DNA from 3 places in the Desulfonispora thiosulfatigenes DSM 11270 genome. Region 3 is predicted to be linked to each of the others. Evidence: riboswitches for the same ligand, from Rfam matches in the RefSeq annotation. Region 3 holds a riboswitch; each other region holds the start of a gene.
What was found. Region 3 has a riboswitch for S-adenosylmethionine ahead of B8965_RS02405 (methionine ABC transporter ATP-binding protein). Riboswitches for the same ligand answer to the same signal wherever they lie in the genome.

Region 1 (6,807 bases), on a different contig from region 3:
ACTTACTGCATATTGTTTTAAAAGTTCCACTTTTGCTAATTCTAATTCCTTTTGGAAAACATCATCTTTTTCTAAATTATTATCTACTGCATATAAATATAGAATTTCATGATTCACAAGTTCACTTAAAATTCTATCTCTTCCATCTTGGTCCATAAATTGCATAGATCTTTGAGGACCCATTTCATTTAAAAAGGTATCTATATCCGCATTTGTAAATTCTTTATCTTTTACTCTCGCAATTACTTTATTTTGATCCATTTATAACTCCCCTTTTTCTCATAACTGATGTTATGTTATCAAATAAATTATAAGTTGTCTAATCATTTATTGCTTATTTCCTAATAAATGAGTGATAAATTGACTTGCTGTCCTACCTGAACGTCCATGATGCCATAATTCCCATTTTAGAGCTTGATTTCTTAATTCATCCCCAGGTAAATCAACCATGTTTTTCTTAGCTAATTCTTCTACAATCTGTAGAAATTCTTCTTGATTAGGAGATCCATATGTTATCGATATGCCAAAGCGGTCTGCCAAGGATAACTTTTCTTGTTCTGTATCTGACATATGTAATTCTCCATGAGCATTTTCTCTGTCACTCCAATTTTCCTTAATTAAATGCCTACGGTTAGAGGTTGCATAAATTAACACATTATCGGGCCTTAATTCTAAGCTTCCTTCAATAATTGCCTTTAGGTGCTTATACTCTACTTCAAAATCTTCAAATGACAAATCATCCATAAAAATAATGAAATACAGGCCTCGTCCGCGAATAGATTTAATTAATTCAGGAAAGTATGTTAATTGATCCTTCGACAATTCAATTAAGCGCAAGCCCTTGCTGCAATATTTATTTCCTAAGGCTTTTACAGAAGAAGACTTTCCTGTTCCTTTATCCCCAAACAAGAGAACATTATTAGCCTTTTTTCCAGTTAAAAAGCTATCTGTATTCTTTATTAAGATATTTTTTTGATACTCATAACCAATTAAATCCTCAAAGGTAATAGGATCAACATCATTTATCCCCAATAAACCTTTCCCGGGAATAAAGCGAAACGAAACATATCTACATAGTTGTCCACAACCTGTGGAGAAATAATACATATTCAGTGTTTTCACTAATCCCATTGTGGATATCTTTGTTGAAAACAACTCCTTTAATTGCTTAACTGTACTTATATACATCTTATTCACGTTATTATCCACAAAGGTGTGTGTATAATTGTTAATAACTTTACTTTCATCTCCAATAATGTTACTAACCCAATCCCAGTCATAATTATACAATTTTTTTAGAATGTGCAAATCCTTTTCTGTTAATTTCAGTAAGTCCTCGCTAATGTTCTCACCAATGCGCTCACTATTTAAACTAAATATATTTTCATCTTGTAAAATTAAATGGATAATATACTCTTTCCATAAATCTGTGGATAAACTTAATTCATCTACCTTTTGTAATAATAGAGCACATAATTCATAATACTCGTCATTTAATTCTTCTTTATTTCCTTTGGCAATTAAATCAGCTATTCTTTGCACCTTTTGTACTAATTCATCTTGTAAAATTCCACGGTAAATAATTAATTGATTTAAATCTCGTAAAATATACATTACCCCCGTTTACTTTTAGTAAATATAAGTACACAAATGTTAAGTAGCAATTTATAGTGTTTATTTTTCGTTATTTAATTCGTTTAAATCAAATGGCGTTTCTTGATATACATAATAGTTTAACCAGTTAGAAAATAATAAATTTGCATGTCCACGCCATCTCACAATAGGTTCTTTCGTTGGATCATCATTTGGATAATAATTTATCGGTACCTTTACATCCATTCCCTTATTAATATCTCGGTCATATTCCCATTTCAAAGTCAAAGGATCGTATTCAGCATGACCTAAAGCAAAAATTCTTCTACCATCTTTGCTAGCTACTAAATAAAGTCCTGCATCCTTTGATTCACATAATATTTTTAGCTCCGATATTTTTTCTACATCTTCCCTTTTTACCTCAGTATGTCTAGAATGTGGGATATAGAAAATATCATCAAACCCTTGCACTAATTTGCATTTAGTATTCGCAACAGTATGTTCAAATACACCAAAAACCTTTTCATCTACTGGATATTTAGGAATACCATAATGATGATAAAGACCAGCCTGAGCGCCCCAGCAAATATGAATAGTTGAAAAAACATTGGTTTTTGTAAAGTCCATGATTTTAGTTAATTCATTCCAATAATCAATTTCATTAAATTCCATGGTTTCTACTGGAGCTCCTGTAATAATCATGCCATCATATTTTTTATCTTTAATGTCATCAAAGTTCTTATAAAAACTCACTAAATGTTCAGGAGCTGTATTTTTTGATTCATGACTTTCCATGCAAATAAAATCAACCTCTAACTGAATCGGAAAGTTACTCAATAATCGTAATAACTGCGTTTCTGTCACAATTTTAGTTGGCATTAAATTTACTATTCCTATTTTAAGAGGACGAATATCTTGATGTATCGCCCTAGTATCATTCATTACAAATATATTTTCATTTAAAAGTATTTCTGTAGCCGGCAAATTCTGCGGTATAATAACTGGCATGTGCCTCATCCTTCCTTTTTCAATTAAATAAGCAATTAATAATTGAGATATTTCTTATCTACGTAAATAAGCTCGAACAAATAAAAGGAAGGAGCTACATGCCTTCAGGAATTTTCCCAAACTCACTATCGTTCAAACAGTGGGAAAATTCTTATCTTAAGACATTTCGCTCTTTTTATTCAAGCTCGCAATAATTTACTTAAGAAAATAAATTATCTTCTCTTTTTTACACTTACTTTAATGCTTGGTCAAAATCTTTTATAATATCTTCAATATCCTCTATCCCTACGGATACACGAATTAAATCTGGGGTGATTCCGCAAGCTATTTGTTGCTCTTCGGTTAATTGACGATGGGTCATACTAGCAGGGTGGAGCACGCTTGACCTAACATCTGCTACATGTACTACTAGGGCAGCTAATTTCAAACTATTCATAAACTTCTTACCTGCTTCATAGCCACCTTTAACACCAAATGTCAGTACGCCACTTGCTCCTTTAGGAAGATATTTTTGTGCTAAAGCATAACTTGGATGGTTTTCTAGTCCCGGATAATTTACCCAAGCTACATTCTCATGTTTTTCTAAAAATTCAGCTAATTTTAATGTATTTTCACTATGTCTTTCCATTCTTAAATGTAAAGTTTCTAAACCTATATTAGTTAAATATGCGTTAAATGGGCTCATACAAGATCCATAATCTCTCATTAAAGTAACCCTAGCTTTTACAATATATGCAGCATCACCAAATGTTTCTGTATAGCTTAATCCATGATAGCTTGGATCTGGCTCTGTTATTTCAGGATACTTACCAGTATTCCAATTAAAGTTTCCCCCATCTACTATTATTCCACCTACGCTTGAAGCGTGTCCATCAATGTATTTTGTTGTCGAGTGGATAACAATATTTGCTCCATGCTCAAATGGCCTACATAAATAAGGAGTTGGAAATGTATTATCAACGATTAAAGGAACATCTTTTGCTTTGGCAATCTGTGCAAACTTTTCAAAGTCTAAAACATTTAACCCAGGATTACCTATACTTTCGGTGAAAATTGCTCTCGTATTAACACAAAAATGTTTTTCAATTTCTTCTGCAGATAATTCTGGATCTACAAAGGTTACTTCAATGCCAATTTTCTTTAAAGTAACTGCAAATAAGTTATATGTACCGCCATAAAGTGTTGAAATGGCTATCACATGGCTTCCCGCACCACAAATATTTAAAAGTGCAAGTGTTGAAGCTGCTTGACCAGAAGATGTTGCTAATGCCCCTACCCCTCCTTCTAACATATTTACTTTTTCCTCTAATGCAGCTACTGTTGGATTACTTATTCTAGAATACATATGACCATTCTCTTCTAAATCAAATAACCTAGCTACTTGGTCAACATCGTCATATTTATAAGTTGTTGATTGATATAATGGCAATACCCTTGGTTCTCCTGCTTTTGGCTCATATCCACCTTGAACACTCCTTGTTCCTAATCCCCACTCTTTTTTCATCATAAACCCTCCTTAAAATATATAACTTAAACAAAAAAGCCACCTCCTAAGAAGTGGCTCTAATCAACAAGTGACTACCTACCTCTTATCTTCCAGGTTACCCTGCAGGATTTAGCACATTTCTAGTTAAATACTAGCTGTTGCTGGGTTTCATCGGGCCAGTCCCTCCACCACTCTAGATAAGAATTTATATTTAATTTTCTTTATAGCATAACCATAATAACTTACTTTGTCAAGATATCTTTATTTTTTCAACATCTCTGGATCTAAACTAATCATTTTCTTAAAGTCATAGTTTTTAGTTAATCTAAATACTACCGGACTTAAGGCAAGCATACCAATAAGGTTAGGTAAGATCATTAGACCATTAAAGGCATCGGAAATTGACCATACAATCTCTAAGTTAGTTACAGCTCCAACAAAACAAGCAATAACCCAAGCCCATTTATAATATAATTCACCTTTTACACCGATGAAATATTCTAAACATTTAGAACCATAGTAGTACCATCCTAAAATAGTTGAATATGCGAAGAAAATAAGACCAAATAAAATAACTAAATCTCCAGGTCCTGGTAATAACATTTTAAAAGCATTAGATGTTAAAGCTGCACCTGTTAATAACTCTATTCCTTGCTCTGCTAATTCTGCTTTCATTGTTACTGGGTACATCATTCCATCACTACCAGTTAGTTGCATAATTCCATCTGCTCCAATATTTACAAATGGAGAAACTAGAATAACTAATGCAGTCATAGAACATACGATTAATGTATCAATAAAAGATCCTAAAGAACCAATGATACCTTGTTTAACTGGGTCTGTAGTTGAAGCTGCACCGTGTACAATTGCTGCTGTACCAAGACCTGCTTCATTAGAGAATACTCCACGAGATACCCCAAATCTAACAACTGAACCTAAAAGTCCACCTTGAACTGCATGACCTGAAAATGCTGTACTGAAAATCATACCAAAAGCATGAGGAATCTTGTCATAGTTTAAAGCTAAAATGGTTATAGCTCCTACGACATATACTAAAGACATAATTGGTACAATTTTATCCGCAACTTTACCAATTGATTTAATACCACCAATTAAAACTAATCCAGTTGCCCCAGCAACAATTAAACCTGTAATCCATGTAGAAACACCCCAAGAATCATGAACAACTTGAGCTACTGAGTTTGCTTGCACAAGTGTACCAGGTCCAAAACAAGCAATTAATCCAAAGAAAGCAAATGCTCCACCAAGCCATGCCCACCCAGGTCCCATACCATTTTTGATATAGAACATCGGTCCGCCCGACTTTTCACCATTTGCATTTGTTTCTCTATAAAGAATAGCTAAAACTGCTTCAGCATATTTAGTCGCGCCACCTACAGAAGCTGTAACCCACATCCAAAAAACTGCTCCCGGTCCCCCCATAGTGATTGCTGTAGCAACCCCGGCTATATTACCAGTACCAATAGTAGCAGCTAGTGATGTCATAAGAGCCGTAAATGGAGAAATGTCACCATCCTTAGTTGTTGCTCTACTAGTAAATAATAATTTAAACGCTAATCCCAATTTTCTAAATTGTAAGAATTTTGTTCCTACAGTTAATAAAAGTCCAGTACCTACTAACAACGAAACCATTAATGGTCCCCAGGCAAAGTTTCCAAGCATTCCGACAAATTTTTCAAAAGCTTGCATTTACAACACATCCTCTCTCAAAAGTAATTAGTATAAAATTATGAATCCACTGTTTTGCTTATGCTAATGCTTATGCTTATGCTTATTGACACCTCCATATGAAAACCCAATAATAAAGATAAATTTAAATTATCAAAAGATTTCCTAAATTAAGAATTATAATTATATTGAAAATAATATTTGCAATTAAATTATAATTTATCCTTTAAATATTCTCAATAGATTTTAAATTTTCTGTCTATTAGAATAAATGATATATACCATAAGAATGTGCAGAATATGTAATATTTTGTACAACCATAGCATATATATAAAAAAATACAGTGTATACATACACTGTATTTTTCATATTTTAGTAGATAATGCTTTAGCTTACTTATTATAAATACCTACTATTATTTAAACCTTACTTTAATTCTTATTTATAATTAACTTTTAAATTTAAGTAACTCCTGCATTTCTTTAGAGTCATCCATTTTCATATTTTTAAAGTCATATCTTCTCACAACTTTAAATACAATTGGACTTAAAAGAACTAAGGCTATTAAGTTAGGGATTATCATTAAGCCATTAAAGGCATCAGACACAGCCCATACGATGTCAAGCTTAATAACTGCTCCTACTAAACACATCGCAACCCATAACCACTTATATAAATTAACACCTCTTAACCCTACAAGGTATTCTAAACATTTTGCCCCATAATAATACCATCCTAAGATAGTAGAATAAGAGAAAAATACTAATCCAAATAAAATAAGTAAATCACCAGGTCCTGGTAAGCCAACATGGAATGCTTGTGAAGTTAAAGCTGCTCCCGTTATAAAATCAATTCCTTGAGCCGCAAGATCAGCCCTCATTGATACTGGATACATCGCCCCATCACTTGCTAATAATTGCATGATACCGTCTGGTCCAATATTAACAAAAGGAGAAGTTAAAATTACTAAAGCAGTCATTGTACACACAACAATTGTATCAATAAATGCACCTAAAGAACCAATTAAACC
Region 2 (6,807 bases), on a different contig from region 3:
GGATAAATTTCAGGGTCTAAGGAAAATGCAGAGGCTGGTGAGACTAGAACATTTTTACTTAATAATTTAGCAGTCAAGTCTTCTACATTTACGTTCTTAAATTTAACCCAAATACTAAGTCCTCCATGCGGAAGGACAAAAGATAGATGATCACTTAAAGTACTTAATTCTAATACTAATAGTTCATATCTTTTTTGATAGTAATTGCACATCTCTTTTATATGCTTTTTCCACAAATTTGATCTTAAATATAGATCAAAAGTACGTTGAATTAAGCCGGAAGTGGCAATATCAGTAGTATGTTTAGCTGCTAAGACACTTTGTAATATTTTTTGTGGTAAGACTATAAAACCAAAACGTAGACCAGGCATTAAAATTTTGGAAAAAGTCTTAATATATATAACTCTATTCTTATAATCAAAAGCTTTTAAGGGGATATAAGGTTCATTAGAATAATTTAAGCCCCCTAAATAATCATCTTCTATAATATAAGTATCATATTTATTAGCTAATTTAATTAAAGCATGTTTTTTTTCTAAAGAATAAGAAATTCCAGTAGGATTTTGATAGTAGCTCATAATATAAATAAATTTAGGATGAAATAATTTCATATTGTTTTCAAGTACATCTAGATCAATGCCATCTTCTTCAAGTGGTATTTCAATAATTTTAGCTCCCCTAGATTGAAAGTTTGCAATTGCCCCTCGGTAAGTAGGCTTTTCAACAAACAAGACATCTCCGTAGTGTAAAAGTCCTTTAGAAAGAATATCTATTCCCTGCTGAGCTCCTGAAATGATTTGAATTTTATCTGGTGTAGTACGGACATTATGATATCCTAAATAATCACAAATGGACTCTCTAAGAGGTAAGTAACCTTGACTATCTTGATAATTAAAAGCATTACCTCCATCTTTATCTAAGACCGTATTTAATAATCGTTTAAAGTCTTGAACAGGAAATAGTTCTGGAGAAATAGAAATGGTTGCAAGGTTTAAGGTGTCTTTAGTAATTTCAACATGATGTTTAGTTGTTTGGTTGATTTGTGGAATATTAGTTGATAATTTTTCCAGAGGAATAGGAGAAATATATGTCCCACTTCCTTTTTGCGAATAAAGGATATTTTTATTTTCTAAATGTTTATATGCATTCACCACGGTGCTATTATTAACTTTAAGCAGCTCTGCTAATTTCCGAATAGCTGGTAATTTTGCATTAGACCTGAGTTTATTTTGTTCAATTAAACTATAAATACTATTACTAAGTTGTAAATATAAAGGTTCCTTGCTATTCCTCTCTAACTGTATCGAAACAAATTCATTCACTTGAATTATCCCACCTTTTTATATTGACGAAAAGAATTATACTCTAATATAATAACTACACAAACAAAGCGTACTGCATTAATGTATCGGTACAATGATATTATACTAATTAATTAATGGAAAGTAAAATCTTATTGGGAGGAATGAAAATGAAGATTACTGTAAAGCAATTAGTGTTTGCAGGTCTCATGGCAGCACTCGTAACTGTAGGAACGATGTTAATTCAAATACCAAGTCCAACAAAGGGGTATATTCATATTGGAGATACTATTGTTTATTTGAGTGGAATTTTATTAGGTCCAGTAGTGGGTGGGCTAGCAGCTGCTGTGGGTTCTGGTTTAGCAGATTTATTTACAGGTTATCTTGTTTATGCACCGGTGACCTTTATCGTGAAAGGGTTAGACGCGATGATAGTTGGTTTCATTTATCATAAACTTGTAAATGGAGAAGCAACAAAAGGTAAGAAGTTAATGTCCTTTGCAGCGGCTGTTTTTGGTGGAGGAGTTATCATGGTGGGTGGCTATCTAGTGTATGAAAGCTTTTTATATGGTTTTGTGCCTGCTCTCGCTGGGGTTCCTGGAAACCTTACTCAAGCAATTGGTGGAGGAATACTTGCAGCTCCTTTATTACTAGCACTGGGAAAGTTAAACATTATTGAAAGTAGAAAAGAAAGCTTAACCTAAAATAAAGACTTATTCAAAATTATTTCTTGAAATTTTAATTAAGATATTACAAATAGATATAGTTGTAAAAGATTACTTATGACCTGAACCAATAAAGATTGACAAATAGATTAATCCTAGATATAGTAAAGAAAATAAAATATTAGATTACATTTTATCAAGAGTGGTGGAGGGAACTGGCCCTATGAAGCCCGGCAACAACTAGCAACAAAGCTAGAAATGTGCTAATTCCAGCAGGATTTATTCCTGGAAGATAAGAGGTAGATAGTTATGGTATTTAATGACCGCTTCTTATTATAGAAGCGGTTTTATTTTTGGCTAAATTAAGGAGTGGTACTCTTGGAGAATATCTTAAAAAAGGTTTTAGTTTTTGACGGAGCAATGGGAACTCTTTTACAAGAAAAAGGTTTAACACCAGGAGCTTGTCCAGAACTTATGAATAAAGAAGAGCCAAAAAAGGTACGAGAAGTTCACAAGGCTTATGTTGACGCTGGAGCAGATGTAGTGACTACAAATACCTTTGGTGGTAATAGAATCAAGCTTTCGGAATATGGATTAGAAAATGAAGTGGCAGAAATTAACCAAAGGGGCGTAGAAGTTGCTAAAGGTATTAATGATGGAAAATATTTTGTAGCAGGTTCGGTTGGTCCTACGGGTAGATTTTTAGAACCCTTAGGAGATATGACTTTTGATGAAGCTTATGATGTTTTTAAAGAGCAAATAAATGCTTTAGCTAAAGGTGGGGCAGATTTTATTATCTTTGAAACCTTTCACGATTTAGGAGAAGTTAGGGCAGGACTTTTAGCAGCAAAAGATGTTTGCTCATTGCCTGTAATTTGTAGCCTTACTTATGATGGCGGCAGGACTTTAACAGGAGTAACCCCAAGGAGCGCAGCTATTATTTTAGAAAGTTTAGGAGCAGATGCTATTGGTGCAAATTGTTCAGGAGGTCCTGAGGAATTATACCCTGTTATTGAAGAAATAACTCGAACTACTAGTTTGCCAGTAATTGTAGAGCCTAATGCAGGACTACCTGAGATGAAAGAAGGAAAAGTGTATTACCCTTTAGATCCACAACTTTTTATAGAAAAAATGGTACCCTTTTTTAATCTAGGAATGAATATTTTTGGCTCATGTTGTGGAAGTAGTCCCCTGCATACGAAAAATTTAAAGCAAAAGATTAAAAATATAACAATACTAGCTCGAAACGTAGAGAGAAGGAGTACTCTTGCAAGTAGGGAACAAGTTATTTTCCTAGGCGAGGATACGCTCCCTAAAATTATTGGGGAAAGAATTAATCCTACAGCAAGAAAGAAAATTGCTCAGGGACTTAAGGAAGGAAATTATGGAATTATCCAAGAAGAAGGGGCTATCCAAGTAGAGGCTGGAGCTGATTTATTAGATGTAAATGTAGGGACTCCTGGAATAGATGAAAAAGAAACGATGTCCAAGGTAATTAATTTATTACAACAAAATATCAGTATTCCTCTAGTTATAGATTCTACTAATCATTTAGTGCTAGAAAATGCTTTGAAAAATTATCAAGGTAAGGCTCTAGTCAACTCGATTAACGGTGAACAGGAAAGCTTAAATAAAATTCTGCCATTAGTGAAAAGGTATGGAGCAGGCGTAATTGCTCTTGTATTAGATGAAAATGGAATTCCAGAAACAGCCCAAGAGAGAAAAAAAATAGCCCACAAGATTTGTAAATCTTGCGAGGATTATGGTATCTCTAAAAAGGATATTTATATAGATTGTTTAGCATTAACAATTGGTACAGATGATAATTCTGCCAAGGAAACCTTAGAAACTATTAAATTAGTTAAGCAAAATTTGGGGGTTAACACTATTTTAGGGGTAAGTAATGTTTCTCATGGACTACCAAGTCGGAGTAAAATTAATTCCGCCTTTTTAGCAATGGCAATTGCAAGTGGTCTAGATGTAGCAATTATTAATCCTTTAGATAAAAATATGTTAACAAGTTTAGAAGCGGCTTCTTTTTTAGCGGGACGAGATCCAAAAGGGAATAATTATATTAAGAAAAATTCCCTAGAAGTAAAAGAAGTAGAAATTAATGCAAGTATACCTTCTCTAGAACTAGTAACTAATCAAGTAATTAAAGGATCCCAAGGTATTAGAGGGACTATTACAGCTCTTTTACAGGAAAAGGTCACTCCCATAGAGATTATAAACCAAGGTTTAATCCCAGGGCTCAATATTGTCGGGGAAAAGTTTGGTAAGGGTGAGTATTATTTACCACAATTAATGTTAAGTGCAGAAACTAGTCAAAAGGCTTTTGATCTTTTAGAGAAAGAAATGGACGGAAAATTTGACTCTATTCAAAAAGAAACCATCATTATTGGCACAGTAAAAGGTGATGTCCATGATATCGGTAAAAACATGGTCGGGGTAATGTTAAAAAATCATGGATTTAGGGTCATAGATCTAGGAAAAAATATTGAAACAGAAGATTTTTATAAGGCTTGCGAGAAAGAAAAGGCAAGCTTTGTAGGACTTAGTGCTTTAATGACGACGACAATGATGGAAATTCCAAAAACAATTGATTATTTAAAAGAAAGATTACCAAATATAAAGGTAATAATTGGGGGAGCAGTAATTAATGAAGATTTTGCTAAGGAATCAGGCGCTGATGGATATGCGAAGGATGCTGTTAGCGCAGTTCAAATATTAGAATCACTCAGGGGGAGTAAATAATGAATGGTTTGAAAAATAAGTTAAATAATAAACAATTTGTAACAACTGTCGAAATAGATCCACCTAAAGGGGCTAGCCCTTGGATTGTTTATGAAAAAATGAAAAACTTAAAAGGGGTAGTTGATGCTGTAAATATCGCAGATTGTCCTATGGGTAAAATGAGAATGAGTCCGATAGCCCTTGCTCATTTAGTACAAAAAGAATTACAGTTAGAAGCGATTTTTCATTTAACTTGCAGGGATAGAAATGTTATTGGCTTACAATCAGAACTTTTAGGAGCATATGCTTTAGGGGTTAAAAATATTTTAACCTTAACAGGTGACAAGCCAGAAAATGGAGATCATCCAGAGGCAAAAGGGGTTTTTGAATTAGATTCTACTGGTTTAATAAAACTTGCAAACACCTTAAATCAAGGTACAGATATGATGGGCAATAATTTAAATGAAGCAACAGAATTTTTTATTGGGGGAGTTGCAAATCCTACAGCTACTGATTTAGAAATAGAAGTGAGTAAGGTAGAGGCTAAAATAGATTCAGGGGTTAATTTTTTTCAAACTCAACCTATTTTTGACATTAATTCCTTAGAACATTTTCTTACTAAAATAAATGATACTTCTGCTCATTTTATTTATGGTTTAATGCCTTTAAAAAGTGTTAAATTAGCGCAGTATTTAAATAAAAATGTTCCAGGAATCGTAGTTCCAGATAAAATCATTGATAGACTTCAGCTTAAAGGAAGAGAAGCTGGACTGGAAATAGCTAAGGAGCTTTATTTAGAATTGAAAAAGATGGTACCAGGTGTGCATATTTTCCCAATGGGTGATGTGCCTTTAATTGAAGAATTATTACAGGAGCAAGGAAATGGGAAAGGATAAGTTTTTAGCTAATTTCCCCTTAAATATAAATATTCCGAGTTTAGTAAAAGAAAATCCCTCATTAAAAGGGGCACAAGAAAAAATAAGGAAGTTAGAAAAACTTATCCAACCTCATATCTTTTGGCAGGAACTTAAGATAAATAGTATAAATGAAGATAAGGTTAATTTAGCTTTAAATCAGGAAAAATGGACAATAGAAAGCGTCTATTTAAGTTTAGGGTTAAAAAATTGTACTCATGTAACCTTGCTAGCTCTTACTATTGGAGAAGGATTGCCAAATTATAGTCAGGAATGTTTAAAAAAGGGCTTGTTTTATGAAGCTTCAATTGCGGATATTCTAGGATCCCATGCTGTAGAAATGCTTGCAGATAAGTTTGGAAATTATTTAGCCCAAAATTACTTAAGTAAAGGTCTTTATCCTTCTTTGAGGTTTAGCCCAGGGTATGGAGATTTTGAGTTAGATAATCAAGCCAAAATTAGTGCTTCTTTAAATACTAAAGATAGTATTAAGGTTACGGATAATTATCTTTTAGAACCAGTGAAGTCTATTACAGCCTTGATAGGTTGGTCTAGTATCCCCAAAGAAAAAACTTATCCTACAGGAGAGGCAAAAAAAGGGTTTTGTCAGGGTGGACAAAACTGCGCCTTTTGTAAAACTTGGGCCTGTCGTAAATAAAACCTGGTATAACCAGGTTTTATTTACGGAAGGTTTATTTTTTGCCCTTTTTTTAGATTTTTAGGATTAAGAGAAAGATTTGCTTTTACTAAATGATGGAGAGGAATGTTTAATTTTTGAGAAATAGTATAAAGTGTATCCCCTTGTTTAGTCAGGTACGATTTACCATCAATAGTAGAAGATTTAGGAGAAGGGATATTTAATAGTTCACTAGGATTTTCATAATAAATTTTTACCATAGTACCAATATGAATTGCTGAGAATAATTCTTCAACATTTTGATTATACATACGTATGCAACCATTAGAAACAGATCTACCAATGGAATTGGGATTGTTAGTGCCATGGATACCATACCCTGGAATATCAAGTCCTAGCCACCTAGTACCAAATACACTAGGATGATTGATAATCTTTTTGTTGATAATTTTAAAATTACCAATAGGAGTAGGTGTTGATTTTTTTCCTGTTGCTATCTTATAAGTATTAATTAATGTTTCGCCCTGAAAAAAAAATAATAAACGAGACTGTAAATT
Region 3 (6,807 bases):
TTGCAATCATCATTCTATCACCAAATAATTGAGTGATTAATTTTGCATAAGGTGTCTCTCCACAACCCGCACAAGCACCAGAGAATTCAAATAAAGGTTGTGCAAATTGGCTACCTTTTACAGAGTCTTTACTCATTAAGTTATCTTTGTAATCAACAGAATTTTCAAGGTAATTCCAGTTATCAGCTTCAGTTTCAGCTACAACATCAAGATTTTTCATCACTAATGCTTTTTCTTTAGCTGGGCAAACATCAGCACAACTTCCACAGCCAGCACAGTCATAAGGACTTACTTGGATACGGAATTCTAAACCTTCAAATTGTTTACCAATAGCTTTTTTAGTTTGTAAATTTTCAGGCGCATTTTTTACGTCTTCTTCATTTAATAAGAATGGTCTAATAGCTGCATGTGGACATACTAGAGCACATTGATTACATTGGATACAATTGTCCACTACCCATTCAGGTACCTTAATAGCTATTCCACGTTTTTCATATTTAGCTGTAGCTTGTGGGAATGTACCATCTTCCATACCTATAAATGTACTTACTGGTAATTTATCCCCCTGTTGTTGATTCATTGGCTCAATAACATTTTTAACAAACTCAGGAACATCAGTAGTTGCTGCTACTTCATCTAAAACATTTATTTGAGTCCAAGTAATCGGAACATCTATTTTAACTAAAGCTTCTGCCGCACGGTCAACAGCTGCATTGTTCATGTTAACAATTGCGTCACCTTTTTTACCATAAGTCTTTTTAATTGCCGTTTTAATATAGCCTACTGCCTCATCATAAGGAATAACATTAGCTAATTTAAAGAATGCAGATTGAGTAACCATATTTGTTCTATGACCAAGTCCTACTTCTGCTGCAATATCAATTGCATTAATAATGTAGAAGTTTGCTTTCTTTTCAGCTAAGTGCTTTTTAAGACTAGCTGGTAAATGCTCTTCTACTTCAGAAGGATCCCAGTTGCAGTTTAATAAGAAAGTACCACCCTCTTTTAAACCTTCGATAACATCATATTGATAAATATAAGCCTGTTTGTGACAAGCAATATAGTCAGCTTGGTCAATTAAATAAGTTGATCTAATTGGTGTCTTACCAAAACGCAAGTGAGAAATAGTAATACCACCAGATTTTTTAGAGTCATATGCAAAATATCCTTGTGCATAAAGATCAGTGTTATCACCGATAATTTTAATAGCGTCTTTGTTAGCTCCTACTGTACCATCAGAACCAAAGCCCCAGAACTTACAGCTTGTAATATCTTTAGGTGCAACATTAATTTGCTCTGTAGGATTTAAACTTGTAAATGTAACGTCATCATTGATTCCGATTGTAAATCCGTTTTTAGGCTCATCAGCATTTAAGTTTTCAAATACTGCTTTAAGGTAAGTTGGAGTTACATCTTTAGATCCAAGTCCATATCTTCCGCCTACGATTAATGGAGAATTCTCTCTACCATAAAATAAAGCACGAATTTCTTCAAATAAAGGTTCGCCTAATGCGCCTGGCTCTTTAGTTCTATCTAAAACAGCAATTTTCTTAACTGTTTCTGGTAATACATCAAAGAAATATTTTGGAGAAAATGGACGATATAAATGGATTTTAATAATACCTACTTTTTCTCCTCTTGCTACTAAATAGTCTACAGTTTCTTCTAAAGATTCAGTTACTGAACCCATTGCAATAACAACACGTTTAGCATCAGGAGCACCATAATAATTAAATGGTTTATACTCTCTACCTGTAATGTCGCTAATTTCTTTCATGTAGTCTGCTACGATATCTGGAACAGCATCATAGAATTTATTTTGTACTTCACGACCTTGGAAGAACACGTCAGGGTTTTGAGCCGTACCTCTTAATACTGGTGCCTCTGGATTTAAAGCGCGATCTCTAAATTCTTGAACTGCTTCTTTATCTAATAATCTGTCAAAATGTTCGTAATCCATTACTTCTACTTTTTGAATTTCATGAGAAGTTCTAAAACCATCAAAGAAATGTAAAAATGGCATTCTAGCTTTAATTGCTGCTAAGTGAGCAACTCCACCTAAATCCATTACTTCTTGTACACTACCAGTTGCAAGCATAGCAAATCCAGTTTGACGACAAGCCATAACGTCTGAATGATCTCCAAAGATATTAAGAGCATGTGTTGCTAATGAACGAGCACTTACGTGGAATACAGCTGGTAAAAGTTCACCTGCAAGTTTATACATATTAGGAATCATTAATAATAAACCTTGAGATGCTGTATAAGTAGTTGTTAAAGCACCAGCTTGTAAAGAACCGTGTACAGTACCAGCAGCCCCTGCTTCAGATTGTAATTCAGTTACTGTTACTGTTTGTCCAAAAATATTTTTCTTTCCTTGTGAACTCCACTCTTCAACGGACTCTGCCATTGGTGAAGATGGTGTAATAGGGTATATTGAAGCAATTTCTGTAAACGCATATGAACAATGTGCGGCTGCAGTATTGCCATCCATAGTTTTCATTACTTTTGCCATTAAAAAATTCACTCCTTAGTAAAATTAAAATAAATTTAACTTATCTCATTATACACACAAGTAATAAGTCTTGTGAAGTTCATTACAATATTTTGTAATTTTCTAAATAATATCTATATTAAATCAACTCCTTTAATCCCCCCTTATTATTTTACTTTTTTACTATAATCATGATTATATTTACTTAAAATTACATAAATAATTATATAATTCTAAATTATGTGGTGTGTTAATATATAATTTAAAATTTTCAGTTTATTTTTGCTTTTTATATATTAAATAAAACTAATTTATCCTAGTATAATGAGCATTTTATGGTTAAAATATTAGTTATGAACAGAATATGGGAAATAGACTTTTTACGTGGAATAGCTCTTGTTTTAATGATTTATTATCACCTATGTTTTGACTTAGTAGAATTTTATGATTATTCACTTAATTACGAAGGAGGTCTTATCTATTTGCTCGGCAAATTATCTTCTACTCTTTTTATTATTTTAGCAGGTATTAGTAGTAGTTTAAGTAAAAACAATTATAAAAGAAGTATCAAAATACTCGGGTTTGCCTTAATAATAACAATTGCAACTTATATCTTTGATCCCGAGACATATATTAGATTTGGTATTTTGCATTTATTAGGATTAAGTATTTTTCTTTCTACCTTTTTTATTAAACTATCTAAATATACACTACTGATTTTAGGTCTTTTAATTACTTTAATAGGATATTACTTTAAAAATATAACCATGTCTAGTAATTTATTGTTCCCTCTAGGGCTAATTAATGATAACTACATATCCTTAGATTACTTTCCCCTCTTTCCCTACTTTGGAGTATTTCTGTTAGGAATGTTTTTAGGAAAGATTTTGTACCAGCAAAAAAGGTCAATAATTAATCTTAATTTAAATATTGAAGCTATCTCTTACTTAGGAAGACATTCCTTACTAATTTATTTAGTGCACCAGCCTCTTTTATTAGCTTTTTTATATCTATTCTATAGTATTTTTGAGTAAAAACATACTAAAATTTATGTCTAAAGAACAGATTAAGCTTATGCTACTTCTTAGTCTGTTCTTTATTTACTTAATTAAGGAAACTAATCAACATGTTAAGTTAATTTTATTCTTCGTGGATTTCTTCTGCCTGAACTTTATTTAAAATTAGTTTATAACCATCAGCACCATAATTTAGACACTTTTTAACGCGACTAATAGTAGCGGTGCTTGCACCTGTTTCCGTAGCAATATCTGTATAAGTTCTATCTTTATCTAACATTTTGGCTACTTCTAACCTTTGAGCAATTGACTTTAATTCGCTAATTGTCAAAATATCCTCAAAAAACCGGTGACATTCTTCTGTATTTTCTAATAATAATATTGCTTCTATAAATTTATCAATAAACGGTTCTTTTAAACGATTATTATACATTAGATTCGCTCCTTTATTATTTCTAACTCACACTTTAACATACTAATATTTTACCAATATAATATACATAATTAAAGCTTTAAATCTTATTAGTTGTATTTCCTACTTAAACTTATTGACAGATAAATATAGTGATGCTATTATTTTTCTTAAAGCAAATAACATATAACCATCAAGAGAGGTGGAGGGACTGGCCCTGTGAAACCCGGCAACAACTGATTTAATCAGAAATGTGCCAATTCCAGCAGAAAAACTCTGAGAGATGGTAGTAATATTAGTTTATTACCTCTCGTATACAGCGAGGGGTTTTTTGTTATCTATGATTCGAGGTGTAATATTTGATTAAAATAAATGAACTAACTAAAATTTACGGCACAGGAAAAGGCTCTGTTAAGGCTATTGATAATATTAGTTTGGATATTAAAAAAGGTGATATTTATGGTATTATTGGCTTAAGTGGAGCTGGTAAAAGTAGTTTAATTAGATGTATTAACCTTTTAGAAAAACCAACTAAGGGTAGTATTAAAATTAATGATGTAGATATAGTTAAGCTTAAAAATCCTGTAGTAAGAAAAATCAGACAAAAAATAGGAATGATTTTTCAGCATTTTAATCTTTTAAGTTCTCGTACTGTGCTAGAAAATATTATGTTGCCTTTAGAAGTAGCTGATATCCCAAAAGACAAAAGGCTAGAACGCGCTACTGAGCTACTTAAGCTGGTTAATCTTGAAGATAAAGCAAATATGTATCCTTCTCAGCTTAGTGGTGGGCAAAAACAAAGAGTGGGTATAGCTCGTGCAATTGCAAATGAACCTGATATATTACTATGTGATGAAGCTACTTCAGCCCTTGACCCGCAAACTACTCACTCAATTTTACAATTATTAAAATCAATTAATGAAAAATTCAAAATAACGATAGTTCTAATTACTCATGAAATGGAAGTTATCAAAACCGTATGTAATGAAGTTGCTGTTATTGAAGGTGGCCATATTGTGGAAAAAGGTAGGGTTTTAGATATTTTCACTAATCCTAAGCATCCTACTACTCAAACCTTTTTAGGACATAATGATAAGAAATTGCCTGCTAGCGTATTAAAGGATTTACTAGGTTTTATCCTTAGTATAACCTTTTTAGGACCTAGCGCAAAAGAACCTTTAGTAGCTATTTTACAACAAGAATTAAACTTATCTCCTAATATTTTATGGGGTAAAATAGAAACAATCCAAGATACAACGGTTGGTCATCTAATTCTACATATAAAAGGAACAGATGACGAAAGACAAAAAGCTTCAAAACTTCTTGAAAGTAAAGGAGTTAGTGTGGAGGTTTTAAAACATGCTTGAATTTTTTAGTTTTATCCCGAATATAAATTTAATCATTGATGGAGTTTGGCAAACTCTTTATATGCTCTTTGCATCAGTAATAATTTCACATATTATTGGAGTGCCTTTAGGTATTTTATTAGTTGTAACTGATGAAAAACATATATTACCGTTCCCAGCATTTAATAAAATCTTAGGAATTATCATTAATATTGGTAGATCAATTCCCTTTATAATTCTATTAGTTGCTATTATTCCATTTACAAGATGGTTAGTAGGTTCAAGTATTGATACTACTGCCTCAATAGTTCCCTTAACTGTAGGTGCTATTCCCTTAGTAGCAAGAATGGTCGAAAGTTCTCTTAAAGAGATTTCATGGGGTTTAATCGAAGCAGCTTTAAGTATGGGTGCTTCTCCTATGCAAATTATTTTTAAAGTTTTATTACCTGAGTCTTTACCATCTTTAATTTTAGGAGCAACAATAACTGCAGTAACCTTGGTAAGTTTCTCGGCTATGGCTGGAGCTATTGGTGGTGGAGGATTAGGAGATATTGCTGTTCGTTACGGTTATCATCGGCATCAAACTGATGTAATGTGGTTTTCTATTGTAATTCTGACTGTACTTGTACAAATAATGCAGGTTTTCGGGGAATTCCTTTCCCAAAAAATAAGAAAAAGCTAAGGAGGATTATTAATGAATTTCAAGAAAATTATTTCCATCACTATCATCTTGCTTTTAGCAGTAAGTTTGGTAGGTTGCGGGGGCCAAGATGCACCTAAGGAAAATGCAGACGGAGCAAAAGTTATTAAAGTTGGTGCTAGCCCTACCCCTCATGCAGACATATTAGAAAAAGCAGGGGAATTATTAAAAGAAAAAGGCTATGAGTTAAAAGTTACTGAATTTACTGATTATGTAATGCCTAATACAGCTTTGGATGAAGGTAGCATTGACGCTAACTACTTCCAACACCTTCCATACCTTGAGGATTTTAATAAATCTCATAATTTAGATTTAGTGTCTGCTGTGAAAGTTCACTTTGAACCTTTAGGAATTTATAGTGCAAATCTTAAATCTTTAGAAGAACTTAAAGATGGGGATAAAATCGCTGTTCCTAATGATCCTAGTAACGAAGCAAGAGCTTTATTATTATTAGAAAGTGCTGGTCTTATCAAAGTTGATAGTGAAAAAGGTTTAAATGCTACACCTCAAGATATTGAAAATCCAAGAAATTTTCAAATTGTAGAGTTAGAAGCTGCTAGCTTAAGTACTTCTTTAGAAGATGTATCACTTGCTGTTATTAATGGAAATTATGCAATTGATGCTGACTTAAACCCTGCTAAAGATGCTTTAGCAAGTGAAGAAAAAACTTCTTTAGCTGCTGACACGTTTGCCAATATCATTGCAGTAAAAAATGAAACTAAAGACAGTGATTCTATCAAAGCTTTAGTTGAAGTATTAACTTCACCTGAAATGAAGAAGTTTATTGAAGAAAAATATGAAGGTGCAGTTATACCTGTATTTTAAGAAATAATTATAAG

Region 1: it holds a riboswitch for S-adenosylmethionine, as region 3 does, so the genes downstream of both, B8965_RS04440 (O-acetylhomoserine aminocarboxypropyltransferase/cysteine synthase family protein) here and B8965_RS02405 (methionine ABC transporter ATP-binding protein) in region 3, are expected to answer to the same signal.
Region 2: it holds a riboswitch for S-adenosylmethionine, as region 3 does, so the genes downstream of both, B8965_RS04030 (homocysteine S-methyltransferase family protein) here and B8965_RS02405 (methionine ABC transporter ATP-binding protein) in region 3, are expected to answer to the same signal.

Annotation. Positions count from the first base shown of each region.
Region 1 covers NZ_FWWT01000013.1:148,262-155,068, forward strand. The annotation lists gene B8965_RS04425 (peptidylprolyl isomerase) at 1-261, opposite strand, end outside; gene B8965_RS04430 (ATP-binding protein) at 328-1,614, opposite strand; gene metA (homoserine O-acetyltransferase MetA) at 1,675-2,601, opposite strand; gene B8965_RS04440 (O-acetylhomoserine aminocarboxypropyltransferase/cysteine synthase family protein) at 2,834-4,108, opposite strand; SAM riboswitch class I at 4,188-4,291, opposite strand; gene B8965_RS04445 (alanine/glycine:cation symporter family protein) at 4,349-5,797, opposite strand; gene B8965_RS04450 (alanine/glycine:cation symporter family protein) at 6,226-6,807, opposite strand, start outside.
Region 2 covers NZ_FWWT01000013.1:70,702-77,508, reverse strand. The annotation lists gene pdxR (MocR-like pyridoxine biosynthesis transcription factor PdxR) at 1-1,322, opposite strand, end outside; gene B8965_RS04035 (ECF transporter S component) at 1,472-2,005, shown strand; SAM riboswitch class I at 2,157-2,265, shown strand; gene B8965_RS04030 (homocysteine S-methyltransferase family protein) at 2,345-4,720, shown strand; gene B8965_RS04025 (methylenetetrahydrofolate reductase) at 4,720-5,595, shown strand; gene B8965_RS04020 (hypothetical protein) at 5,582-6,271, shown strand; gene B8965_RS12435 (L,D-transpeptidase family protein) at 6,295-6,807, opposite strand, start outside.
Region 3 covers NZ_FWWT01000008.1:121,695-128,501, forward strand. The annotation lists gene nifJ (pyruvate:ferredoxin (flavodoxin) oxidoreductase) at 1-2,515, opposite strand, end outside; gene B8965_RS02395 (heparan-alpha-glucosaminide N-acetyltransferase) at 2,848-3,528, shown strand; gene B8965_RS02400 (YerC/YecD family TrpR-related protein) at 3,635-3,943, opposite strand; SAM riboswitch class I at 4,110-4,212, shown strand; gene B8965_RS02405 (methionine ABC transporter ATP-binding protein) at 4,282-5,289, shown strand; gene B8965_RS02410 (methionine ABC transporter permease) at 5,282-5,950, shown strand; gene B8965_RS02415 (MetQ/NlpA family ABC transporter substrate-binding protein) at 5,963-6,793, shown strand.